One region of the Planifilum fulgidum genome, then DNA from elsewhere that is predicted to be linked to it. Evidence: predicted binding sites of a transcription regulator. Region 1 holds the regulator's gene; each other region holds the start of a gene.
What was found. Region 1 encodes Rex, which represses fermentation and respiration genes when NADH is low (regulators of the CRP and FNR family bind a similar motif). Its sites were predicted from a motif close to TTGTGAAATATTTCACAA; they were not measured.
Positions count from the first base shown of each region.

Region 2: the regulator Rex is predicted to act here: its motif matches at 3,872-3,889, upstream of BM063_RS01840 (cytochrome c oxidase subunit 2A).
Region 3: the regulator Rex is predicted to act here: its motif matches at 2,832-2,849, upstream of lpdD (prenylated flavin chaperone LpdD).
Region 4: the regulator Rex is predicted to act here: its motif matches at 3,181-3,198, upstream of arcA (arginine deiminase).

Region 1 covers NZ_FOOK01000013.1:17,843-23,785, reverse strand. The annotation lists gene BM063_RS08795 (ABC-F family ATP-binding cassette domain-containing protein) at 1-836, opposite strand, end outside; gene BM063_RS08790 (5-formyltetrahydrofolate cyclo-ligase) at 1,090-1,662, shown strand; gene BM063_RS08785 (molybdopterin-binding protein) at 1,795-2,793, shown strand; gene BM063_RS08780 (redox-sensing transcriptional repressor Rex) at 2,962-3,651, shown strand; gene tatC (twin-arginine translocase subunit TatC) at 3,753-4,508, shown strand; gene groES (co-chaperone GroES) at 4,747-5,028, shown strand; gene groL (chaperonin GroEL) at 5,091-5,943, shown strand, end outside.
Region 2 covers NZ_FOOK01000002.1:166,988-172,930, forward strand. The annotation lists gene hemQ (hydrogen peroxide-dependent heme synthase) at 141-899, opposite strand; gene BM063_RS01825 (c-type cytochrome) at 1,037-1,438, opposite strand; gene BM063_RS01830 (b(o/a)3-type cytochrome-c oxidase subunit 1) at 1,476-3,146, opposite strand; gene BM063_RS01835 (cytochrome c oxidase subunit II) at 3,177-3,644, opposite strand; gene BM063_RS01840 (cytochrome c oxidase subunit 2A) at 3,660-3,815, opposite strand; gene BM063_RS01845 (radical SAM/SPASM domain-containing protein) at 4,100-5,263, shown strand; gene BM063_RS01850 (Crp/Fnr family transcriptional regulator) at 5,458-5,943, shown strand, end outside.
Region 3 covers NZ_FOOK01000010.1:7,457-13,399, reverse strand. The annotation lists gene BM063_RS07430 (Crp/Fnr family transcriptional regulator) at 1-87, shown strand, start outside; gene BM063_RS07425 (YwiC-like family protein) at 50-787, opposite strand; gene BM063_RS07420 (Crp/Fnr family transcriptional regulator) at 952-1,659, shown strand; gene BM063_RS07415 (hemerythrin domain-containing protein) at 1,716-2,261, opposite strand; gene lpdD (prenylated flavin chaperone LpdD) at 2,404-2,757, opposite strand; gene BM063_RS17230 (hypothetical protein) at 3,035-3,682, shown strand; gene BM063_RS07400 (S8 family peptidase) at 3,974-5,146, shown strand; gene BM063_RS07395 (TM2 domain-containing protein) at 5,213-5,563, opposite strand; gene BM063_RS07390 (hypothetical protein) at 5,682-5,943, opposite strand, start outside.
Region 4 covers NZ_FOOK01000006.1:66,228-72,170, forward strand. The annotation lists gene arcD (arginine-ornithine antiporter) at 1-672, opposite strand, end outside; gene argF (ornithine carbamoyltransferase) at 759-1,754, opposite strand; gene arcA (arginine deiminase) at 1,785-3,017, opposite strand; gene BM063_RS05100 (LutC/YkgG family protein) at 3,635-4,288, opposite strand; gene BM063_RS05105 (LutB/LldF family L-lactate oxidation iron-sulfur protein) at 4,275-5,696, opposite strand; gene BM063_RS05110 ((Fe-S)-binding protein) at 5,698-5,943, opposite strand, start outside.

The sequences.
Region 1 (5,943 bases):
TCTTCCATCCGGCGAATTTCCGCCTGCTGCTCCGCGTACTTTTTTTCCTGGCGGGCAACCCATTCGGCCTTCTGCCGGACGAAGTCGGAGTAATTGCCCGGGTATCGGGTGACGCGCCTCCGGTCGACTTCGTATATGGTTTCCACGATGCGGTCCAGGAAATAGCGGTCGTGGGAGACCACCAGCAAAGCCCCGGGATAGGAGGAGAGGGTCTGCTCCAGCCAGTCGAGGGCATCCATGTCCAGGTAGTTGGTCGGTTCGTCCAACATCAGCAGGTCGGGTTCCCGAAGCAGGAGTTTGGCCAGGGCCAGCCGGGTTTTCTGTCCTCCGCTGAGATCGCGCACGGGGGTTTTGTGCCAATCGATGTCGGAGAGGCCGAGCCCGTGCAGGGCTCCGCGGATGCGCGCCTCGTATTGGAATCCCCCCGCCTGTTCATAGGTCTCCTGCAGGGATGCATAACGCGCCAGCACCTGCCGGTGCCGCTCTTCATCGGCCATCAATGCCGGGTCGCCCATCTCCATCTCCAGCCGGCGAAGCCGCCTTTCCATCTCCCGGAGGGGGGTGAACACCGCAAGGGCCTCTTCCCAGACGGTTCGCTCCGAATCGAGGCCGCTGTCCTGGGCCAGGTAACCGATCCGGGCGTTTTTGGCGATGAGCACTTCCCCGCTGTCGGGGGGGATCTTTGAAGCGATGATTTTCAGCAAGGTGGATTTTCCCGAACCGTTGACGCCGATCAATCCGACGCGTTCCTTATCCGCCACCCGCAGGGTGACCTCTTCCAATACGGGGTGGGCTCCGTAGGATTTGGACACTTGGTTCACTTGCAAGAGGATCATGATCGTCTTTCCTCCCGTATGGGCTTTGTCTGTTTTCCCGGAAGCGCAAGGCGTCACGGTTTGTTCATAGGAGGGAGATTTTCCGGGTGCCGGCGGATGGTGTAAAATTGAAAATAAAAACGTCACCTGTCGGAAAGAGCGGTTGGCGAAGAAGATCCCCTGCGGGGGTTGTTTTGATCGAAAGGGACTTTGCGCCGCCTGTCCCTTAATCGTAGCAGATGACGGGCGAATCGGCAAAAGGGCGGATGCGATCATGTCGGAACAAAAGCGCGTGCTTCGCCGGCGCATGCTGGATCTGCGGGAATCCCTTCCCCCGGAGGAGGCGCGCCGGGAATCCCTGGCCGTCTGCGAGCGGCTGGTCCGTCACCCGGCCTTCCGGGAAGGGGAAACGATCCTGTTTTACTTTCCCTTCCGGAAGGAAGTGGATGTCCGGCCGGCGATGGAGGAGGCCTGGTCTTCGGGAAAACGGGTGGGTCTTCCCAAGGCGGATCCCGGGACGAAGTCCCTCTCTTTCTTCTCCATCCGCAGGGGGGAGCCGCTGGTGGCGGGGGCCTACGGGATACCGGAGCCCTCCGGAAAAGCGTCGGCGAAAATCCCTCCCGGGGCGATCGATCTGGTGGTGGTTCCCGGAGTCGCCTTCGACGGGCGGGGATACCGGCTCGGATACGGCGGCGGATATTATGATCGCTTTTTCTCCCGTCATTCGGGGCCCTTCAGGCGGATCGGGGTCGCCTATTCCTTTCAGGTGGTGCCAACCGTCTTCCCGGAAGCGCACGATCAGCCATTGGACGGGTTGATCACGCCGTCCAGAACTTTCTCTTTCTAGCGAAGATCTCTTTTGAAAAAGAATGCATCGCTTCCGGCCCTGCGGCTCCCCGGCAATTTCCGTTTTTTCGCCGGATTCAGGGGGAATAAATCGGATGATCCGAAGATCGATGAGCGCGGGGGAGGGTCGGAGATGAAAAGCCGGTTGAAGGAAGTTCCTGTCGGCGAAGCGGTGGGATTGGTGCTGGCCCACGATTTGACGGTGATCGATCCGGGGAAATACAAGGGTCCCCTGTTCCGCAAAGGGCATCGGATCCGCCGGGAGGATATCGATGATCTGCTCCGGATCGGCAAGGAGCACGTATATGTGCTCGAATTGGCCGAGGGAGAGCTGCACGAGGACGAGGCGGCGCAACGGATTGCCCGGGCGGCGGCCGGCTCCCATCTCGCCCTGACGGAGCCGAAGGAGGGGAAAGTGAACCTGGTCGCGCAGGTGCAGGGCTTGCTCCGGATCGATGTGGAGGCGGTCACGGCCATCAACCGGGTGGAACAGGTGGCGCTGTCGACGCTCCGGACCCACACGCCGGTGGAAAAGGGTCAGACCGTCGCGGCGACCCGGGTGATTCCCCTGGTTTTTCCGGAAGCATCCATCCGGGAGGTGGAGGATATCGCCGCGCGCCGGGGCCGGCCGGTGGTGGAGGTGGTCCCCTTCCGCCCGCACCGGGTCGGCATCGTCACCACCGGGAGCGAGGTGTATCACGGGCGGATCCGGGACCGCTTCGGGCCGGTCGTCCGGGAAAAGGTGGAGAAATACGGCTCGAAGGTGGTGGGACAGACCTTCGCCACCGACGACAAGGAGATGATCCGGGATCAAATCCGGGCCTTCGTGGATCAGGGAGTGGACATGGTTCTGGTGACCAGCGGAATGTCCGTCGATCCCGATGACCGGACGCCGGGGGCGATCGCTTCCCTGGGGGCGGAGATCGTCACCTATGGAACGCCGATCTTGCCCGGCACGATGCTGATGATCGCCTATTACCGCGGGATTCCCGTCTTGGGTTTGCCGGGTTGCGTCCTTCACGATCCGGTGACCTCCTTTGATCACTTCCTGCCCCGCATTCTGGCCGGGGAAAAAATCACCCGGGAAGACGTGGTCACCCTGGGGCACGGCGGATTGCTCCACTTCTGCTGATCCGGCGTGACCAACTTGTCGGAAAATGGGATTTCATTATAAGATGAATTTGTGAAGGAAATAACAGATGGAAGGACAATCCGGACGCCACCGATAAAGCCCTTGAAATCGGCGGACATTTGAATAGAAAATCAAGCGGTCATAGGGACCGTCGAATGGAGGCGTGCGATGGAAGATCAAAAAATCCCTCATGTCACCGCCAAGCGATTGCCGTTGTATTATCGGTATCTGGAAAAACTGCACGCGATCGGAAAAAAGCGCGTTTCCTCCGCCCAGCTCAGTGAAGCCTTGCAAATCGATCCGGCCACCATTCGACGCGACTTTTCCTATTTGGGCGAGTTGGGCAAGAAAGGCTACGGATATAATGTCAATTACCTGCTTCAGTTCCTGCGGAGTTTTCTGCGGGTGGACGAAGTGACCAATGTGGTGTTGGTGGGCGTCGGCAACCTGGGGACGGCCCTGCTGCGCTACAACTTCTACCGCAGTCACAACACCAAGATCGTCGCCGGTTTTGACAACGATCCGGCGAAAATCGGCACCGAAGTGGACGGCATTCCGGTCTTGTCCATGGACCGCTTCAAGGAAGTGACCGAATTGCACAATGTGGAAGTGGCCATTTTGACCGTGCCTGCCAGCGTTGCCCAGGCGACGGCGCAGCAGATCGTCGAGGCGGGCATCCGCGGAATTCTCAACTTCACGCCGGCACGGCTCAACGTGCCCCCCAAGGTCCGGATCCACCACATCGACTTGACCACGGAACTGCAGACGCTGATCTATTTCCTGAAGAAGTTTCCGGATGAGGAAACGGAAGCGGAAACCGAAACCGCGAAGGAGATGGATGAGGCGCACAAAAGCTAGACGCCTTTCGGCCGGCTTGATTGTCCGGCCTGATCAAATCGGGCGGCACCCGCCAGGCGGGTGCCGCATCTGTGACAATTGCCGTAAGGGATGATTGCGCCATGGACGATAAGATTCAACCGGTGACAGAGCACCTCGGCGAACTGCGGCGGCGGCTGATCTGGATCATTGTCGTCTTCGTTTTCGGTTTGGTGGTCGGCTTTGTCTTTGCCGCCGATTTTGTCCATTGGTTGAAACAGCAAATGCCGTCGAACGTGACGATGCATGTGTTTTCGCCGTCGGAACCCCTCCGCGTCTACATGATGTTCGCCTTTGTCATTTCGGCGGCCATCACCCTGCCCTTCGCCCTCTACCAGGTGTGGGCCTTCGTTAAGCCGGGTTTGACGAAAGCCGAACAAAGGATCACCCTCACCTACATTCCCTTTGCGGCAATCATGTTTTGCCTGGGTCTTTTGTTCGGGTTCTATGTGATCTTTCCCTATCTCCTCCGCTTCATGACGGGCTTGTCCGATGCGCTCGGAACCACGGAAACTTTTGGAATCTATCGGTACTTCGGCTTCATGTTCAACATCGTCTTTCCCCTGGCCCTTTTCTTCGAGCTGCCTTTGGTGGTCATGCTTTTGACCCGCCTGCGGATTCTCCGGCCGGAACCGCTCCGGAAGGGGCGCCGGATGGCTTATTTGGGCATGGTGGTTCTCGCGGCCGTCATTACCCCCCCGGATCTGGTTTCCAACATTCTGGTGTCCATTCCCCTCATTCTCCTGTATGAAATCAGCCTGCTGCTCTGCACCTGGCTCCACCGGCGGATTCAAAAGGAAGATGAAGCGAGGGAGAGGGCCTGGTTGGAAGAATCATAGGATGCGGCGAAGGACCTGCAGGGGATGTCCAAAGTTTATTTTTCTCTGACTCGGGAGATACTGCTTTTGTATGATTGCCCGGCAGGCGCTCCCGAAAAAAATTCCCCCCGGGACTTGCAAATTGGGCGGCACATGCATATTATTATAATTAGTGTTAGCACTCATCGTTGATGAGTGCTAACAACGCGTTTGCGAAGATTTATCTACCTCTTGCGGAAAAGGAGGGTCTCCAGTGACGATCAAGCCGTTGGGTGATCGTATCGTGCTGGAAGCGATCGAGAAGGAAGAAAAGACTGCTAGCGGGATCGTTCTTCCCGATACGGCGAAGGAAAAACCGCAGGAAGGACGTGTGGTCGCCGTCGGTACCGGCCGTTGGGAAAACGGTCAGAAAATCGAATTGGAAGTGAAAGTGGGCGATCGCGTCATCTTCTCCAAATATGCGGGCACGGAAGTGAAAGTGGGCGACAAGGAATACCTCATCCTGCGGGAAAGTGACGTGTTGGCGATCGTCGAGCAGTGATCCGGCGATGCCGTCTGCAGTTTCATTAACCAATAACCCTACATAAGAAAGGGGACGAGGACATGGCGAAGGAGATCAAGTTCAGCGAAGATGCACGTCGTTCGATGCTGCGTGGCGTGGATGCTCTGGCCAATGCCGTGAAAGTGACCTTGGGTCCCAAGGGCCGCAACGTCGTCTTGGAAAAGAAATTCGGTTCCCCCTTGATCACCAATGACGGGGTGACCATCGCCAAGGAAATCGAACTGGAAGATCCCTTTGAAAACATGGGCGCCCAGTTGGTCAAGGAAGTGGCCACCAAAACCAACGATGTGGCCGGGGACGGAACCACGACCGCTACCGTGTTGGCCCAGGCCATCATCCGCGAAGGTTTGAAAAACGTGGCCGCCGGAGCCAACCCGATGGTGCTGCGCAAGGGGATTGAAAAGGCGGTGAATGCGGCCGTCGAAGAGATCAAGAAAATCGCCAAGCCGATCGAAGGCAAAGAGTCCATCGCCCAGGTGGCGGCCATTTCCGCGAACGATGAGGAAATCGGCCAGTTGATCGCCGAAGCGATGGAAAAGGTGGGCAATGACGGCGTCATCACCGTCGAGGAATCCAAAGGGTTCACCACCGAGCTGGAAGTGGTCGAAGGGATGCAGTTCGACCGCGGCTACATCTCCCCCTACATGATCACCGATTCCGAGAAAATGGAAGCGGTGCTGGAAGAGCCCTACATCCTGATCACCGATAAAAAGCTCAGCAACATTCAGGAAATCCTGCCGATCCTCGAAAAAGTGGTGCAACAGGGCAAACCGCTCCTGATCATCGCCGAAGACATGGAAGGGGAAGCCCTGGCCACGCTGGTGGTGAACAAACTGAAGGGCACCTTCACCTCCGTCGCCGTGAAGGCTCCGGGCTTCGGCGATCGCCGCAAAG
Region 2 (5,943 bases), on a different contig from region 1:
CCCTTTGATTCCCGCAATCGGCTTGGGGAATGTTTACAATAATGAGAACTTTTGAATCAGGTGCTCTTTCCGTCAAGGTGAAGGCGCAATGCAAAAAACAAAACCCGGCGGAAAAACCGCCGGGCATCGAAACCCACGCTTCAGCCCTTCACCTGTTCCTTCAGCAGGGAAACCAGCCCCTCTTCGGTCAAGCGGGCACCGATGTAGAAGGGACCGAACTCCCCGAACCGGGCACTGACTTCATCAAACCGCATTTCCGTAACGATCTTTTTGAAATGAAGGGGATCGTCGGCAAAGAGGGAAACCCCCCACTCCCAATCGTCCAGGCCGATGGAACCGGTGACGATCTGACGCACCTTTCCCGCATAGGAACGGCCGATCATCCCGTGGCTTTTCATCATTTTCCGCCGCTCCTCCATCGGGAGCATGTACCAGTTGTCGCTCAGGTTCCGGCGCTTGTTCATGGGATAGAAGCAGACATATTTCGCCTTCGGCATGCTCGGCTGAAGCCGCTCCCGGAAAGCGGGATCGCTCATGGGATCGGTCCCCGGGGGAACGGTATACGCGCTGAGTTCGACGACCGAGATGAAGGAAGTGGGGGCGGACGTCACATCGGCAAAGGCCGTTTTGTCAAACCGCCACTTCACCTCGTTCAGCGCCTCGAGGGTGGGGCGAAAATGGATGAACAAAAGATCCGCCTTGTGGCCGAGGACGGCATATTGGCCGAAGCTGCCGCCGCGGCTCTCCTCGACCGACGCGAATTCCCGGAGGACTTCCACCAGCTCCCGGATCGCTTCGTCCCTTTTCTCGGGGGAAAGGGATTTCCACCGGGTCCAATCGATCTTGCGAAAATCGTGATAGGCATACCAGCCCTCGTAGGTTTTCACCGCTTCGCTCATGGTCTCACATCCTCTGAGGGGTGATCAACCGGATAGGGGTTGCGCCGACACCCGGCGCAACCCCGTCCTTGACCATTTTACCAGTTTTCCCGAGGGGTTTGAAGGAAAAACGCTTCCTTCATCATCCTGTCAAAATCTCATTGATCGGCCAGCCAGGCGGCCAGATTCTTGGCATCCTCCCCGCTGATCAAGCCGCCGGGCATTTGTCCTCTTCCGTTCTCGATCACATTGAGGATTTCATCCTCGCTCAGTCCCGTTCCCTTCAGGGCCGGACCGACGCCCCCCTCCAGATTCTGCCCGTGACACCCGACACAGGACTGCTGGTAGGCGGCTTTTGCTTTTTCCTGGTCATAGGCGACATTTTCCGCGGCTTTGTCCTGCGACTCGCTTCCGGAGTCCGCCGGCTGTTCCGCAGGTTGTTGGGATCCGGAATCCGCGGTTCCGGAATTGTCGGACTGGGAACCGCACCCCACCATGAACAACAGAGCCAGACAACCGAGCATTGCCGCTGCCTTTTGCATGATCCTCCGATTCCTCAACTCCATCCCTCCAGTTTGAATTTCGGACAGACCCGGATCAATAGGGTTGGAACGGCGGAGATCCGGGCGGCGCATACTGGATCAGGTGGGCGATGGGAATGGTGTAGGCGACCAGAATCAGGCAGATCGCCACCGTCACCCACAGCGGCCAGCGTTCCAGTATCGCCGGAGTGGAAGCCGCCTCTTCCGCCACCTCGCCGATGGGATAGTCGACGCCTTCCTCGGTGCGGGGCGCGAAGAAAGCGAGGCGGATCACGATCCACACCATAAGCATAGCAGAGATGAACAGGAATACGCCACCGATCGCCATCACCTGTTGATAGGTGAGCCAGCCGAGGGCGATCGGATCATCACCGTAGGTGGTGAAGGCGGTACGGCGCGGGGTGCCCAACAGGCCGGCCGCGTGCATCGCACCGGACATGATCAACATGCCGAGGGCCCAAAGCCCCGTCTGCACCAATCCCAGCTTGTTGAGTCCGGCAGTCAGCTTTCGGCCCGTCAAGGCGGGAATCAGCCAGTAGCTGACCCCGAAGAAGGTCAGGATCACAACCGTTCCGACCGTCAGGTGGAAGTGTCCCACCACCCACAGGGTGTTGTGAACCACCTGGTTGAGCTGATAACTGGTGTTGACGAGTCCTCCCGCTCCGCCGGGGATGAAACTCAGCATCCCGACAAGGGGAGCGACGAAGCGGACGTCCTTCCAGGGAAGCATGCGGATCCATCCGAAAAGCCCCTTGGCGCCGCGGGCCCGTCCGGCGCTTTCAAAGGTGGCCAGGACGGCAAAGGCGGTCATCAGCGACGGAATCGCCACCGAGAAGGTGAGGGCCACCTGGAGGAATTTCCACCCCGACGCGATTCCCGGCTCGGTCAACTGATGGTGGAAACCGACGGGCGTCGACAGGAGAAGGAACATGATGAAGGCAAGCCGGGCCAGGGCATCGCTGAAGATTTTCCCGCCGATGATTTTGGGAATGTTGACGTACCACACGATGTAGGCCGGCATCAGCCAGAAATAAACCAAGGGATGGCCGAAGTACCAGAACAGCGTGCGGCTCAGCACCACATTGATCGTGTCCACCCAGCCGAAGGACCAGGGGATGAGCTGCAACAGCACCTCGAGGGCCACGCCGAGGGTGGCGATCAGCCAGAGGCCCATGGTGGCCACGGCCATAAAGGCGAACAGCGGCGACAGTTTCCCCTTGTGTTCCTTCTTCCACCAGCGGTATTGGGCAAAGACGGCCCAGGCGCCGATCCAGCTGCCCACCACCACCAGGGCGAGACCGATGTAGAAGAAGGGAGACGCTTTCATCGGCGCGTAAAAGGTGTACAAAACGGTGGCCTTATTGGCGATGATGAGGAATGCCGCGATGGCGGTTCCCACCGTCATCAGCCAGAACCCGATCCAGCCCAGGCGGCGGCTGAATTCCGTCAGCGTTCCGCCGCAGGTGCGGACAAGTCCCGAGTACAAATAGCCTACGATGAAGAAGGTGGTAAACACCAGGGCCATCAAAACGCCGTGGGCGGTCAACAGTTGATAATAATTCACCGGCCCCAGATCGATGACGCCGCCCCGGACCAGTCCCTGAAGCAGTCCGGCGATGGCGCCGAGAAAGATGGCGGTGAAGGCGACGGCCATATGCGCGAGAATCAATCGGGAATCCTTCGGTTGAAATCGAAATCCCGCCGCTCCCGATTGTGCCTTTTCCATGGGAAACGCACTCCTTTTCTCAGAGTTTCATCATTTGACGACAACTTTTCCTGCCATCACCTGATGGCCCGTGCCGCAGTACTCGTTGCAGACGATCAGGTATTCCCCGGGATGATTGAAGGTGTAGGTCGCCCGGTTGATATGTCCGGGGATCACCATCATGTTGACGTTGGTCCCCGCAATCTCAAAACCGTGTACCACATCGGGCGAAGTGATTTGGAAATGAACGGTGGATCCCACCGGAATCTCCATCGTTCCGGGTTGAAAGGTGAACATCCGCGCCACCATGACGGCCTTGTATTCCTTCGGACCCACCTGTGTCAGGGAAGGCTTGTTGAAGGGCGCCTCCTGGGTGACCGTCTTCGGATCCACCGTGACCAAGCTGCCCGGCGGATGGGCGTCCGTGGCAAAGGCCTGCACACCGACAACAGAAAGAAATATGACAAGGGTGGCTCCGCCGATGATCAGCCAGATCCGTTCATACCGGTGAAGGTGCATCCTTCATCCTCCTTCTCAATTTCGGCTCAGGAAAAGAAAAAAGATTGAAAACCACGTGACCAGAATGAATCCGCCGATGAACAACACACCGGTCAGCGTGCCCTTCAGGGAGGGCTCCTTTTCCGGGGAGTCTTTGCGATCCGGTTCCCGCCGATCGACTTGCGCTTCCATCGCTTCCACCTCCACGTGTTTCTGTCATTAAACATACCACCGGCCCTTTTCCGAAAGTGTGATCTTTTTCACAAACAGATCCGCTTTCACCGAAACTTCATAATTTGGACCTCGAAGGTCCCAATATGCCCTTGTGCAAGGAATTTCGCGGCCAAACGGCGGACCCCGGCGCGCTCCTTCAGGCCCCGACCGGTCCGGATTGTGACAATTATCACACCCTTCGCCCCAAATCACCGCTATGATCAATATTAAGTCGGAATGATCTCGGTTCGGAGGGATACAACATGTTGGCCGTTTCTCATCTGCTTACGGATGTTTCTTCTTATGGCGACTCGCTTCGCTACACCCGCCGCTCCGTCGGCCACCGCTCGGGCACGCACAAGGGAGCCGGACCCGTGGTCGTCTGGAATGTCACCCGCACCTGCAACCTCCGCTGCGTCCACTGCTACTCGCAATCGGAAAACAAAAAATACGCCGGGGAACTCTCCACCGAAGAGGCGATGCGGGTCATCGACGACCTCGCGGAGGCCCGCGTGCCGGTCATTCTGTTCTCGGGGGGTGAGCCCTTTGCCCGGCCCGATCTTCTGGATCTGGCCCGTTATGCCGTCTCCAAGGGAATCCGCGTCACCCTTTCCACCAACGGCACCCTGATCACCGAAGAGGTGGCCCGCCGGATCCGCGAAATCGGAGTCGGCTACGTGGGCATCAGCCTCGACGGCGTGGGCGAAATTCACGACCGGTTCCGCGGCAAAAAGGGAGCCTTCGACGGAGCCCTGCGGGGCATCCGGAATTGTCTGCGTCAAGGTCAGAAAGTGGGCTTGCGCTTTACGATCAACCGGCACAACGCAGACCAGGTTCCCGCCATTTTCGACCTGATGGAAAAGGAAGGAATCCAGCGGGCCTGTTTTTATCACCTCGTCTATTCGGGCCGCGCCAGCGTCCAATACGACGTCTCCCACGAAGAAACGCGCCGGATCCTGGACTTCATCTTTGACAAGGTGGAAGATTTCGCGCGGAGGGGAATCGTCAAGGAGATTCTCACCGTGGACAATCACACCAACGCGCCCTATCTCTATCTCCGCGTCAAACGGAAAAATCCCGAAAAAGCGGAAATCGTCCTGGAAAAACTGCGCAACAACGGCGGCAACCGCTCGGGAATCGCCATCGCCAACATCGATCCTTTAGGCAACGTGCATCCCGACCAGTTCACGCAGTCGATCACCCTGGGCAATGTGCGCGAGCGCCCCTTTTCCGAGATTTGGAACGATGAAACCCACCCCGTCCTCACCGCCCTGCGGGACCGCAAACCGCTCCTGAAAGGGCGCTGCTCCCGGTGCCGTTTTTTGGATATCTGCAACGGCAATTTGCGGGCCCGCGCCCTGGCCGTCCACCGCGATCTGTGGGCGGAAGATCCCGCCTGTTACTTGACCGACGAGGAAATTTCCTGAAAACCTCCGAAAAAAGATCGGCCGTCCGGAGTTTTCTCTGAGACGGCCGATCCCCTTTTCGGGGCATGGCGATGCCACACATTTTTAACAAAATCTTTCCATAATCGTTCTATTTTTCGATGCCGCGTCCCCTTGGATTCTTTACAATAGTAAGTGAAGGACTGAACGTTCCCATCCGAAAAGGGGGATGGATCATGGCGACAACCTGCTGCAATATCCGTTCCGACCGGCTGACCCGCTTCTTGTCGCCGGATCAGCTCCAGCGCCTCAAGGATCACATGGTGTGGAAAAAAGTTCAGGCCGGTTCTCCGATCTTCCAAGCCGAGGATCCGGCGGAGTTTCTTTATTACATCGAACAGGGATGCGTCAAAACGATGAAGACCACCTCCGACGGGCAGGAAATCACCTTTGGCCTCAAGGGCGGCGGCGACCTGATCGGACTGGTCGATCTCCTGTCCGACTCCGTCCAAACCTACGGGCACAACGCCGTCGCCTTTACGGACACCCTGTTGGGGGTCATCCACAAAAACGATCTGGACGCCCTATTGGTGCAGTACCCCTCCCTGTCCTTCGCCTTTATGCAATGGATGGCCCTGGAACAGCGGATCATGCAAACCATCCTCCGCGACATCGTCCTCTACGGAAAACCCGGCGCCCTCTGCTCCATTCTGATCCGGCTC
Region 3 (5,943 bases), on a different contig from region 1:
GTGTTGGAGATGAACCGAAACCTTATCGTTCTCAAGGATGTGGAAGCCCTCAAATCGTGGGCGGACGAGTGGCGAAAAAGGCGATGACGGAAAACGCGAGGAAAAGGACGGAGCCGACGATTTCGATGACTCCCGCCTTGACCGGCCGGATCGCTTTGCCGCCCCACGCAAAGGCCCTGACGGTCGGGAAAGCATAGGGAAGGACAAACCAGGGTTCCAGGAGGGCCGCAAAGATCAAAAGCGACAGGTGGTAACCCTTTGAGGCGTTCAACCAACCCGCGTTCTTGCGCTCCCGAAACACCGACTTGACAAAAAAGACGCTCCCCAAAAAGTACAGGACACACGTCACCGCGACCCAGAGAGTCATGGCGTCCCACGTCCCCGCCCCGACCACATAGGAAGCCGCGCCGCCGACCGAAAAGGCGAGAATGGCGCACAGGTCGTTGATGAAGGAACGCTCGTTGCGCCGGGACGCATACCACCCGTTGACGCAAAACAGCGCGACCAACACGGGCCCCGCCCAGAGCAGCGACGGCTCCGAGACGAGCGGGGGAATCAGAAAAACCATCCCCAGAGCCCAATAAATCAGCGCCCAGCGGACAAAGTCCCGCCGATCTTTCCGCCGCATCAGCGCCAGGCGGAAGGGGTAGGCCGCCAAGTAAAACAACAACCAACCGAAAAACAGCGGGAGATGCATCCACTGGGGCCCACCCACGAACATGCCCAGAAGAAAGGGAACGGATACCATGGCCCATCCGCCGTGTTCCCTCGGAAGAATCGGTTTCATCATAAAACCCCCAGTCCCCAAAATGTGCATTCGCCGTGCCGCAGGGTCCGTTCTGTTTCCCATCGTACCCCAGGACCTGTTCCTTGATCGTGACAAATATCACAGTTTCGCAAAACCTTCATCAAATTTCTCCACGCGCAAAATGCCGGAGAGGAGGGTTCCACATGACCGCTCTGTCCGCCCGTCGGTTTGTCGACTATTTCCAACCGGAGCAGCTGAAGCGGCTGAGTTCCCTGATGACCCCCAAGAGGGTGCAAAGCGGCACCAATCTGTTCCAGGACAAGGAACAGGCCGATTACCTCTACTTCATCCACGAGGGGATCGTCAAGATTTTCAACAACACCGAAAGCGGGGAGGAAATCGCCCTCTCCCTCAAGTACGCCGGCGACATGGTCGGCGACCCCTGCACACTCTCGCCCCCCTTTCAGTGGAGCAACGCCGTCACCTTGACGGATGCGCTCCTCGGCGTCATTCGCAAGGAAGAGCTGGAGGCGCTGATGCTCCGCCACCCCGATTTGGCCCTCCGGTTCATCCAATGGCTCTCCGTCAACCAGCGGATACTGGAAACCAAGGTGCGCGATCTTCTGGTGTACGGCAAAACCGGGGCGCTCGCTTCCACCCTGATCCGCCTCTGCAACACCTGCGGCAGAGAGACCGAGGAGGGCATCCTGATCCCCACGCGGCTGACCAATCAGGATCTCGCCAACTTCATCGGCGCCACCCGGGAAAGCGTCAACCGCATGCTGAGCAGGATGAAAAGGGAAAACATCCTCAGCATGCGGTCCGGCAGGCTGATCATCCACGATTTAAACCGACTCCGAGAGTTTTGCCACTGTGACGGCCGCTGCCCCGGCAACGTGTGCGTCCTCTGACTGCCCCGTCAATGGCAGGCGGCGCACCCCCGGCGGGATGCGCCGCCTGCTTTCGGTCAAATCGCCTGAATCCTCTCCATCAGCTCTTCCTTTTCCGCCTCGGACAGGATGCGCTCCGCCATCGGAAAGAGCACGTTTTCCTCCTTCATAAAATGATCCATTAAAATCCGCACGGCCGCCTCCACCTCGCCGGCGATCCTCCGGGCGTCCCCCGCCCCGGCGGAACCGTCAAGCCGCTCCACTTCGGAGAGGAACGCGGACAGGCGTGCCTTGGCTTGTTCGTGTTCGTACTCCATCACCGCGATGGGTCCCGTCTCCCGTCCGATATATTGGGCCATCATCGGAAAGAGAACCTCTTCCTCCCGCCTTGAGTGGAGATCCAAATCGGCCGTGAAGGAGCGAACCTTTTCCTCCAGGAAGCGCAGGGCCTCCTTCCACCTTCCGCCTCCGGCATCCGCGGCAATCCCCCGCGCCGATTCCGCCAACTCCTCCATCCGCTTCAATAGCGGCGGATGTTCTCCCTTCAACCGTTCCAAACCTGTGCAGAGGGGACCGGAAGCGCCGGCGAACCCCGTCATCCCGCAGCCGGGTCCGATGTCCATCACCCTTCCCTCCTTGTCCGTTTGCCTTTATTTTAGGAAGGAGGCACCTTCAAAAACGTGACGGACATCACACAAATCCGCCGGGTTCGAAAAGGACGGCCCGCCTTTTCTCCGGGAAAAACCGGCACCGCTTGCCCGGTCGTCATGAACGGCTTTCCGCGTCCCTAAATCCCCTGCGCCCCAGCTCCTTTTCCACCAGCCGGCGCACCGTCCCGACGATGTGGTCGATTTCCTCCCTCGTCGCCTCGTCCTGATGAATCCCCATGGCCACGGTAACGGTGCAGTTCAGGGATAAGGCCGCCAGGCGGGCCGTCTCCGCCGCCAACTCCCCCTCCCGGTGCCCCGGAAGGACGTGCGTTTCCACCTTGACTCCGTCGCCTTCCCGATACGCCGTGGCCACCGCTCCGATATGCTCCCGCCCGCCGCTGATCAACAGGGCGAGATCGTCCCCCATCGGCACGGCGCGCAGGCGAATGCGAATCGGGCGAATCGACACCCCCATCACCTCCCGCCCATCCCCCTCCTCTCGGCCTGCCGCCTTCTCCATGGTAAAGGCACCAACAAACCCGCCTGTGAATTGTGTCAAATTGAGGAGCGCATTTGTTGAACAACCAATGTCAAATCCAATCGCCCCAAAACCAAGGAAAGACGGGGGGAAACCGAAGATCCGCACGCCACCCCGAAAACCTGAAACTGCTGTAGCAGATTTTGATCGTCAGCCCACCGTCCGTTTCACCGCCCTCCTTGTCGAGGGATGGCGGGGTTATGAATCGGTGGCCGTCCGCCCGGCGAAGAACCGAAAAGCGGTCATTCCTCCGCCTTGCCTGCGGACCGCGCCTTTCCCTCGATCCAGAACGAACGGCACGCCGACAACTTGGACGGGCGCGATGACGGGGTCTTCCCTTCCAACGGCTTCACCACCGCCTGCAAGCCGTAGGCGGGGAAAAAACGCGTTTTGCTTAAGTAAGTTCCCTCATCGTCGGGACTTTGACGGCGTGCATCCGGATGGAACCCCCGAAAAGGGGCATGCAAACCGTCCCGCTGCCGGCAAAGCGGCTTCGGAGTTTTCCGTCAAAGAGGCGGGAATCTGTCCTTCCCGATCCACCTTCCATCGCGCCGAAAAGGTGCGGTCGCCCTCCTGTCCGGATAACCTCCCAGAAGCCGCCGGCTCCTGCAAACTTTGCGGCGAATCCCCCTTCGCCCTCGGATTTTTTCACAAACGAAAAAAATCCGTTTTTTCTCAGCCAAAGGATTTCACCGTTGTTTCACAAAAACCCAGTCACTTTCTAAAATCTACAGATCCCCCATTTCCCGCGGCAATGCGGCAGAATAAAATTCTCGAAAACGGAAGCTTTTCTATTTTAACGCTTTACAGCAAGATCACGATAAATATTCTGTATTTATTGTTGATTTTTACTTGACGCTATATTAAAATGATTATTGGAATTTGATTCTGATATTTATAGATTTCCATCCCGACACCCATCAAACAACCGATAATCCAACCTCTTGCTCTTGATTCGCTTTCACCGTCTCTCCCGTCGATTCCACGCACCAACAGTCCCCCTGCCAGCCCGCCCCGCCATCCCTTCAGGAAACGACAGCGCGGTCCCGCCAGGATCCCCATCCGTCGCAGGAAAACCATGCGCCTTCCGGTCATTCCCCCTCCGGGGTGAATGATAAACCCCACTCTTCAGAGGAGGTCATGCCCCATGAAGCGACTGTTGGCGATCGTCGCCTCGCTGGTGCTGGCTGTCGTCCTGATTCAGCCCCAAGCCGCAGGCGCCGAATCGGCCGTTCAGGCGGACAAGCCCGATTACGCCCCCGACCAGGTAATTGTCAAGTTCAAAAAGGGCACATCTGCCAGCGCGATGAAAACCGTGCACCAGGGTGAAGAGGCAAAGCTCCTCTCCCGCAACACGAAGCTCGGCTTCGACGTCGTGAAGGTCGAAGGCAAATCCGTGGAGCAAGCGGTCAAGGAATACGAGAAGAATCCCAACGTCGAGTATGCGGAGCCCAACTATATCTACAGGATCCAGTGGATCCCCAACGACACCTATTTCTCCAGCCAGCAGTGGGGACCCCAGAAGGTCCAAGCGCCCGCCGCATGGGATGTCACCAGGAGCAGCAGCGACACCTGGATCGCCATCATCGACACGGGAGTTCAATATGACCATCCCGACTTGGCCGGAAAAGTCGTCCGGGGTTACGACTTTGTGGATGACGACTGGGATCCCTATGACGGCAACGGACACGGAACGCACTGCGCCGGAATCGCCGCCGCCGTCACCAACAACGGCCGGGGGATTGCCGGCATGGCCCCCAACGCCACCATCTATGCCGTTCGGGTGTTGAACAACAGCGGATCCGGCACCCTGGATGATGTGGCCAACGGGATCATCCACGCCGCCGACAGCGGCGCCGACGTGATCAGCCTCAGTCTGGGCGCTTCGGTCGGTGCCACCACCCTGAAAAACGCCGTGGACTACGCATGGAACAAGGGGGTTGTGGTGGTGGCCGCCGCCGGTAACAACGGCACGTCTCTTCCCACGTACCCGGCGTACTACAGCAACGCCATCGCCGTGGCCGCCACCGACAGCAACGACAACAAGGCGTCCTTCTCAAACTACGGCAGCAGCTGGGTGGATGTCGCCGCTCCGGGGGTGAACATCGTCTCCACCTACAGGGGCAGCAGCTATGCCAGCCTGTCCGGCACCTCGATGGCAACGCCCCACGTGGCGGGACTGGCCGGGCTTCTGGACGCCCAGGGACGCAGCGCATCGCAAATCCGGGCGGCCATCGAAAACACCGCCGATCGGATTTCCGGAACGGGAACCTATTGGAGCAAAGGGCGGATCAACGCCTACAAGGCGGTCAACTATTGATGTCGCTGAAAACAAAGCGGAGGGCGGAAATCTGCCGCCCTCCGCTCATTTTTCCCAGCCGATCGTTCACGCGCTTTGGCGCAACACCTGCTCAATGATCTCCCGTTCAATTTCCTCGTTCAAACGGTTTACTTGGCCATGGAGCAAAAACAGGTCGATTAAAACCCAGAACCCGACAATGAAGAGAAACACGAACCCAACCAAAAAGATCGCGGTCACAACCCCGAGGAGGAAGAGCACCAGTTGAGTGACGGCCGTGCCCGTCTTTCTGACATAAAACCGGTGCGCACCGAAATATCCCAGAAAAATGGCCAATAAGTATGCGACCGCCATCGACTTCATCTTGTGTTCCATCTCACTCTGAACCATCGACAACTGGTGTTGGTTCAACTGCTGTTTCAGCGCCAAATTAGACATTTACATTCCTCCTATAAATTAAGATCAATTCGCATGTTTTCCAGATCATTATAGATAAGAAACTTGATCAATGACAAGTAAAATCTAAAAATGAATAACTTTTTCCGCTGTTCTCCCTTCAGATCCCGGAACCGCCCCGGGCGAAGCTCCGCCACATCAGAAGGATCCCCGCCAGGAGCATCAGGCCGGCCAGGAGGAGCCCTTCCAGACGGAAGGGAAGTTGCGGCGCTTCGATCCATTCCGCCAAACCCATCATAAACAGGAGGAGCTCATTCAGCAAAAATCCGGCATAAAAGACGGAAATCCCATGCACGGCCTGTTTGTCCGCCTCCCAGATTCCCGCCATGATGTATTGGATCAGGATGAAAAAGCTGACAAAT
Region 4 (5,943 bases), on a different contig from region 1:
TTTGGCGCGCCCGGACAGGACCACCGCTCCTTCGACCCCGATAAACACCCACAGAGTGACGAGCATGGTGCTCTTCACCTGCTCCTGCACCTGGGACCAGTCAAAACCGCCGCCCGCTCCCCAGAAATCCCTGAGAAACAGATCCGCTTTGAAGGCGAACATGACGACCACGATAAACAGGAAGATCGGAACCAGTTTGGCGATGGTGGTGACGGCGTTGACCAGGGACGCTTCCTTGATTCCTTTCAGGACCAGGGCGTGAACGGTCCACAAGATCACCGAGGCGCCGATGACGGACGCCAGGTTGTTCCCTTGACCGAATATCGGGAAAAAGTAGCTGAAAGCGCTGAACATCAGCGTCGCGTAAGCCACGTTTCCCAGCCATGCGGAAATCCAGTACCCCCAGGCCGAGTTGAACCCGATAAACTCGCCAAAGCCCGCTCTTGCATAGCTGTAGATCCCACCGTCCAGTTCCGGCTTGCGCAGGGCCAAATTCTGATAGGCCAAGGCCAGGGCGATCATCCCGATCCCGGTGATGATCCAGCCGATGATGACGGCCCCGCTGTGGGCGCCGGCCGCCATGTCGCTCGGCAGGTTGAAGGCGCCCCCGCCGATCATGGACCCGATGACAAGGGCGATCAGGGGAAACAGCCCCACTTTGTTCTCCTTCATCGGTCTCACTCCTTCACGGTTTTGACATCAACGCCGAATACCGGCGGGTTCTCCCCGAGGGCGGGGAAAACCCCCCGCCCCGGCGGCTACAGCGTGGCCACCATGACCGCCTTGATGGTGTGCAGCCGGTTTTCCGCCTGATCGAAGACCAGCGAGTGTTTGCTTTGGAAGACTTCGTCGGTGACCTCCATCTCCTTCAACCCGTATTTTTCATAGATCCGCCGGCCGATTTCGGTCTCCAGGTTGTGGAAGGAAGGCAGGCAGTGCAGGAAGATGACGTCCTCATTGCCCGTTTTGCGGATCATTTCCATGTTCACCTGGTAGGGTTTCAGAAGGCGGATCCGTTCGGCGAACTGATCCTCTTCCCCCATGGACACCCAGACGTCGGTGTAGATCACATCCACCCCCTGCACGCCTTGGTCAATCTCTTCCGTCAGGGTGAGGGAGGCGCCGGTTTCCTCCGCAATCTCCCGGGCGCTCTTCACCAGCTCCTCCTCCGGCCAGAGACTCTCCGGGGCGACGATCCGGAAGTCCATGCCCATCTTGGCGCAACCGATCAGCAGGGTGTTGCCCATGTTGTTTCTGCCGTCCCCGACATAAGCCATTTTGATCCCCCGCAGGCGTCCGAAATGCTCCCGGATGGTCAAAAAGTCGGCGAGGATCTGGGTCGGATGATATTTGTCGGTCAGTCCGTTCCAGACGGGGACGCCGGCGTGTTTCGCCAACTCCTCCACCGTTTCGTGCTTGAATCCGCGAAATTCGATGCCGTCAAACATCCTGCCGAGCACCTTGGCCGTGTCGGCGACGGATTCTTTTTTGCCGAGCTGAATGTCGTCCTTGCCGAGATACTCGGGATGGGCACCCAAATCCACGCAGGCGACGACAAAGGCACAGCGGGTGCGGGTGGACGGTTTTTCAAACAGCAGGGCGATGTTTTTCCCCTCCAGCAACTTGGGCAGCACCCCGGCGTATTTTTGCGCCTTCAACTGTTGGGAAAGATCGAGCAAATAGGAGAGTTCCTGCGGGGTGAAATCTTCCAGTTTCAGAAAATGTCTGCCCTTCAAATTGATCGCCATTTCCATCACTCCTCGTGCAAAAATTGAATCTGCCCTTCAGATGTCGTCGCGGATCAGCGGCATGCTCATGCAGCGCGGACCCCCGCGTCCCCGAGCCAGTTCCGAGCTGGGCACCTCAATCACCTCGATGCCGTGCTCCCGAAGCAGTTGATTGGAAACATAGTTGCGATCGTAGGTGACGACGACTCCCGGCGCGATGGCCAGGGTGTTGGAACCGTCGTTCCACTGCTCCCGGGCGGAGGCGATCAAATCTCCGCCGCCGCAGGGGATCAGCACCACATCCTCCAATCCCAGGACTTCCTTCAGGGTCTCGATGAGGTTGTTCCGTTCGGAGATCTTGACGGTTCCCTTTTCCTCGCCCGGTTCCAGGATGTAAATGCGCATCTCGCCTTTCGGCCCCAGAATCTCCGGATGAACGGTGAATTTGTTCCGGTCCACCATTGTGAAGACGGTGTCGAGGTGCATGAAGGCGCGGGATTTCGGGATCTCCACCGCCACCACCTTCCGGATCTCTTTCTGCCCGGCAAACAGATTCAGGGCAAGCTGTTCGATCGCTTGGGCGGTGGTCCGTTCGCTGACGCCGACGGCCAGCACCTGCCGGCTCAGCACCAGTTGGTCGCCGCCTTCCATCGAGAAGCGGAAATTGCGTTCAAACCAGACGGGAATTTGGTGGGAGGCGAAGCGCGGATGGTACCGGATGATGTAATCCATGAACAGGGACTCGCGCCTTCGGGCCCTGCGCCTCATCCGGTTGATGGAGATGCCGTTTCCGATCACGGCAGCGGGGTCGCGGGTGAAATACAGGTTGGGCATGGGGTCGAGGTAGAAGGGATAGTGTTCTTCCATGATTTCGTGGAGATGAATCTTCTTCTCTTCCCGGATTTCGCTTTTCCGGATTCCCGACATGACCTTTTCAACCAGCTGTTCGTTGGGCATGGACAACAGGTATTCCTTCAGATGGTAGAAGGCGCTGGTGACGTTTGCCTTGCTCTCCGTCAAAATGTCCTCCACAAACTGTTCGCGGATCTCGTCGTTGCGCAGAGACTCCGCCATGAGGGTTTCCAGATACACCACTTCGATTCCGCGGTTGCGCAGCGTCTGGGCGAAATAGTCGTGTTCCTTTTGAATCGCCGGCAGATAGGGAATGTCATCGAAGAGGAGCCGTTCCAGATACTCCGGAGTCAGATTCTCCACTTCCCTGCCGGGCCGGTGCAGGAGAACGGTGCGGAGTTCCCCGATTTCGGAAGTGACGTGAAGCGGATAATTCACGAGAATTTCCTCCTTCCCGGAATCTTCCCTTTTCATGCACGTACGGACGACAGATTCGAAAGAGCCGGTTCCTCCCGCTTTCCTCCGATGAAAGCCCCCTTTCCGAAAGACGCGTTTTTCTTTTCCAAACAAATGGATGATTGCGAAATGGCATCGCTTACATAAGTGATATTTTTCACATATTGTTTTTCAGTGTGGAAATAATACAGTCTGTTGACGGATTGGTTAACAGATCGTCTTATTCGCTTCATAGCGAGATTTATTTGTTTATCACATCCTTCAATTTCAGTGTAAAAGATTGAATATCGCCGAGTTGTGAAGCATCGCTCATCAAAAACGTGAAATCGTTCACATTAAAATAATATTTATTCCTTTAACTCGAATGAATATGCGCTTTGCTTGCGGCTTTCCAGGCCGCGGCTCACCAAACCCTTAAAAATGAAGTTTTTCCATATGGTTGGCGATGCCGTCCGCCGGGCAAGTCCGCCAAAGGCGCATAAATAATCCATTTTAAAGAAACGGTGAACAAACAGAAGATCCGCCGAAACGGAACCTGGGCAAAAGAAAAAAGCGGCCGAAAAGCCGCCCGGGGCCGTTTCCGATTCCCGCCCCTTCTCTCACTCCAACAGATAAACCACCACACGGTACGGCCCGTGAACGCCGATGGACAAATCCCCTTCGATATCGGCGCTCCGGCTCGGCCCGGTGATCCAATTGATGCAAGCCGGAACCTTTTCCCCGAGCCGGGCCCAGACGCCGCGGGTTTCGGACACGACGTCCTGCCTCCGGAGAACCGCGAACAGGACGGGGGGCAACAGGCTGACGCTTCGCCCCCGGTCGTTTCCGCTTCGCAGCACGAGCGATCCGGTCGAGGCAACTCCCCACTCCGCCCTCACCAGTCCGGCCGCCGCCCGGGCCGCATCCCGGACTTGTGCCGCGGAATCCCTGCCGGAATCCCACAGGATGCGTTCCACTCCCGGAAGGTCGGCCGTCACTTCCTCCAACAGGGGATCCTTCCACAGGACGAGGGGTGATCCCCCTTCCCGGTCGATGTCCTCCATCAATTGCCTCCTGAGGGCTTCCCGCCCCTGAACCCGGATCCCCCGCCCCCCGAGGAGGGAAAGATTGCGGAGAAACCGGCTGATCCGCTCCTCTTCCGTCAGCTTCTCCTCCCTTGCTTCTCCCTCCGGCGGCGCGGACTCCCCGCGGCTTTTTCCGAGGCGCTCCGACAGCCGGGACAGGAAGCGGCGACGGGCGTCAGGATGATCCATCATCGTTTCCCCCTTCCCGGCGCCACCAGCTTCGAAAGGATTCCGGAGCCGGCCGGGGAAAGTCCCGGCTCTCCGTCCAAGCCGACAAGGGACCCGGCCCCTTCTTCAGTCGGCCGGATTCATCGGCCAAAGGACGCGTCAGCCAATGCCCCAGGCGTGCCGCCGCGGTAAACCGTCCCGGATCTTCGGCGAACCAGGCGAATCCGCGAAAAACCATCTGCTCAATCCGCCGGCTGCGCCCCTCTTCCACCTGATCCCGCCGGAGTTCCAGCAGCATGTCGTGAAGGGGAATGCGGACGGGACACGCTTCCGAGCAGGCGCCGCACAGACTGGAGGCGTAGGGCAGCTCCCCGTGTTTTTCAAACCCTCCCAGCAGCGGCGACAACACGGCGCCGATCGGTCCGGGATAGACGCTTCCGTAGGCATGGCCGCCGATGTGACGATAGACGGGGCATACGTTGAGACACGCTCCGCAGCGGATGCAGTGGAGAACCGGTTGATATTTGGTGCCGAGCAGCTTGGAGCGGCCGTTGTCCACCACCACAATGTGCAGTTCCTCCGGCCCGTCGGCATCCCCTGGTCGGCGCGGCCCCGTGATCGCCGTCACATAGCTGGTGATTTTCTGACCCGTGGCGCTCCGGGTCAGCAGCGTCAACAGGACGTCCAGGTCCTCCCACCGGGGAACGAGGCGCTCCATCCCCATCACCACCACATGGATCCGGGGCAGGGTGGACGTCAGCCGGGCATTCCCCTCATTGCTCACCAGGACCACCGAACCCGATTCGGCCACGCCGAAATTGCAGCCGGTGATTCCCATCTCGGCGCGCAGGAATTTCTCCCGCAGCCGCCGACGGGCGTAGGCCGTCAAAGCCTCCGTCTCCTCGGGCAGCGGCTCGCCCGCTTCCCGGGAGAAGAGCTCGGCCACCTGTTTCCGGTTCTTGTGGATGGCGGGCGCGATGATGTGGGAGGGCGCCTCTCCCGCCAGCTGGATGATGTACTCCCCGAGGTCGGTCTCCGTCACTTCCACCCCCTGCTCCTCCAGGGTCCGATTCAGACCGATCTCCTCGGTAACCATCGATTTGGACTTGACGACGGAAGAAACGCCCTTCCCGGCGGCCAGCCGGAGGATGTACCGGCGGGCTTCCTCCGCCGTGTCGGCGAAAAAAATGCGGCCCCCCGCCTCCTCCACCCGCTCGGCGAACCGGTCCAGGTACACGTCCAGATTTTCCACGGTGTGGCGGCGGATCGCCTCCCCGCGGGACCGCAGGGCTTCCCAGTCCCCCCAATCCTCCGCCGCCCGAAGCCTTCCTTCTCTCAACCGGTCCTGGGTCTCCCGGACGGAACGCCGCAGGAAGTCATCCTCCAGAGCCTCTCCGACCCGCTCGTGAAACGCCGATTTGCCCCTCATCTCAGCTCAACCCCCGATCCAGAACCTGGGCCACGTGGAGAACCCGCACCGGCTTCCCCCGGCGGCTCAACCTTCCGCCCAGATGCATCAGGCACCCCATGTCCGAACCCACGAGAAAATCGGCCCCGGTGGACAGGATGTGATCCACCTTTTCGTCGGCCATGGCCGTGGAAATTCCCCCCATCTTGACGGCGAAGGTGCCGCCGAAACCGCAGCAGTCCTCCCCGCGGGGCAGCTCCTTCAAGGT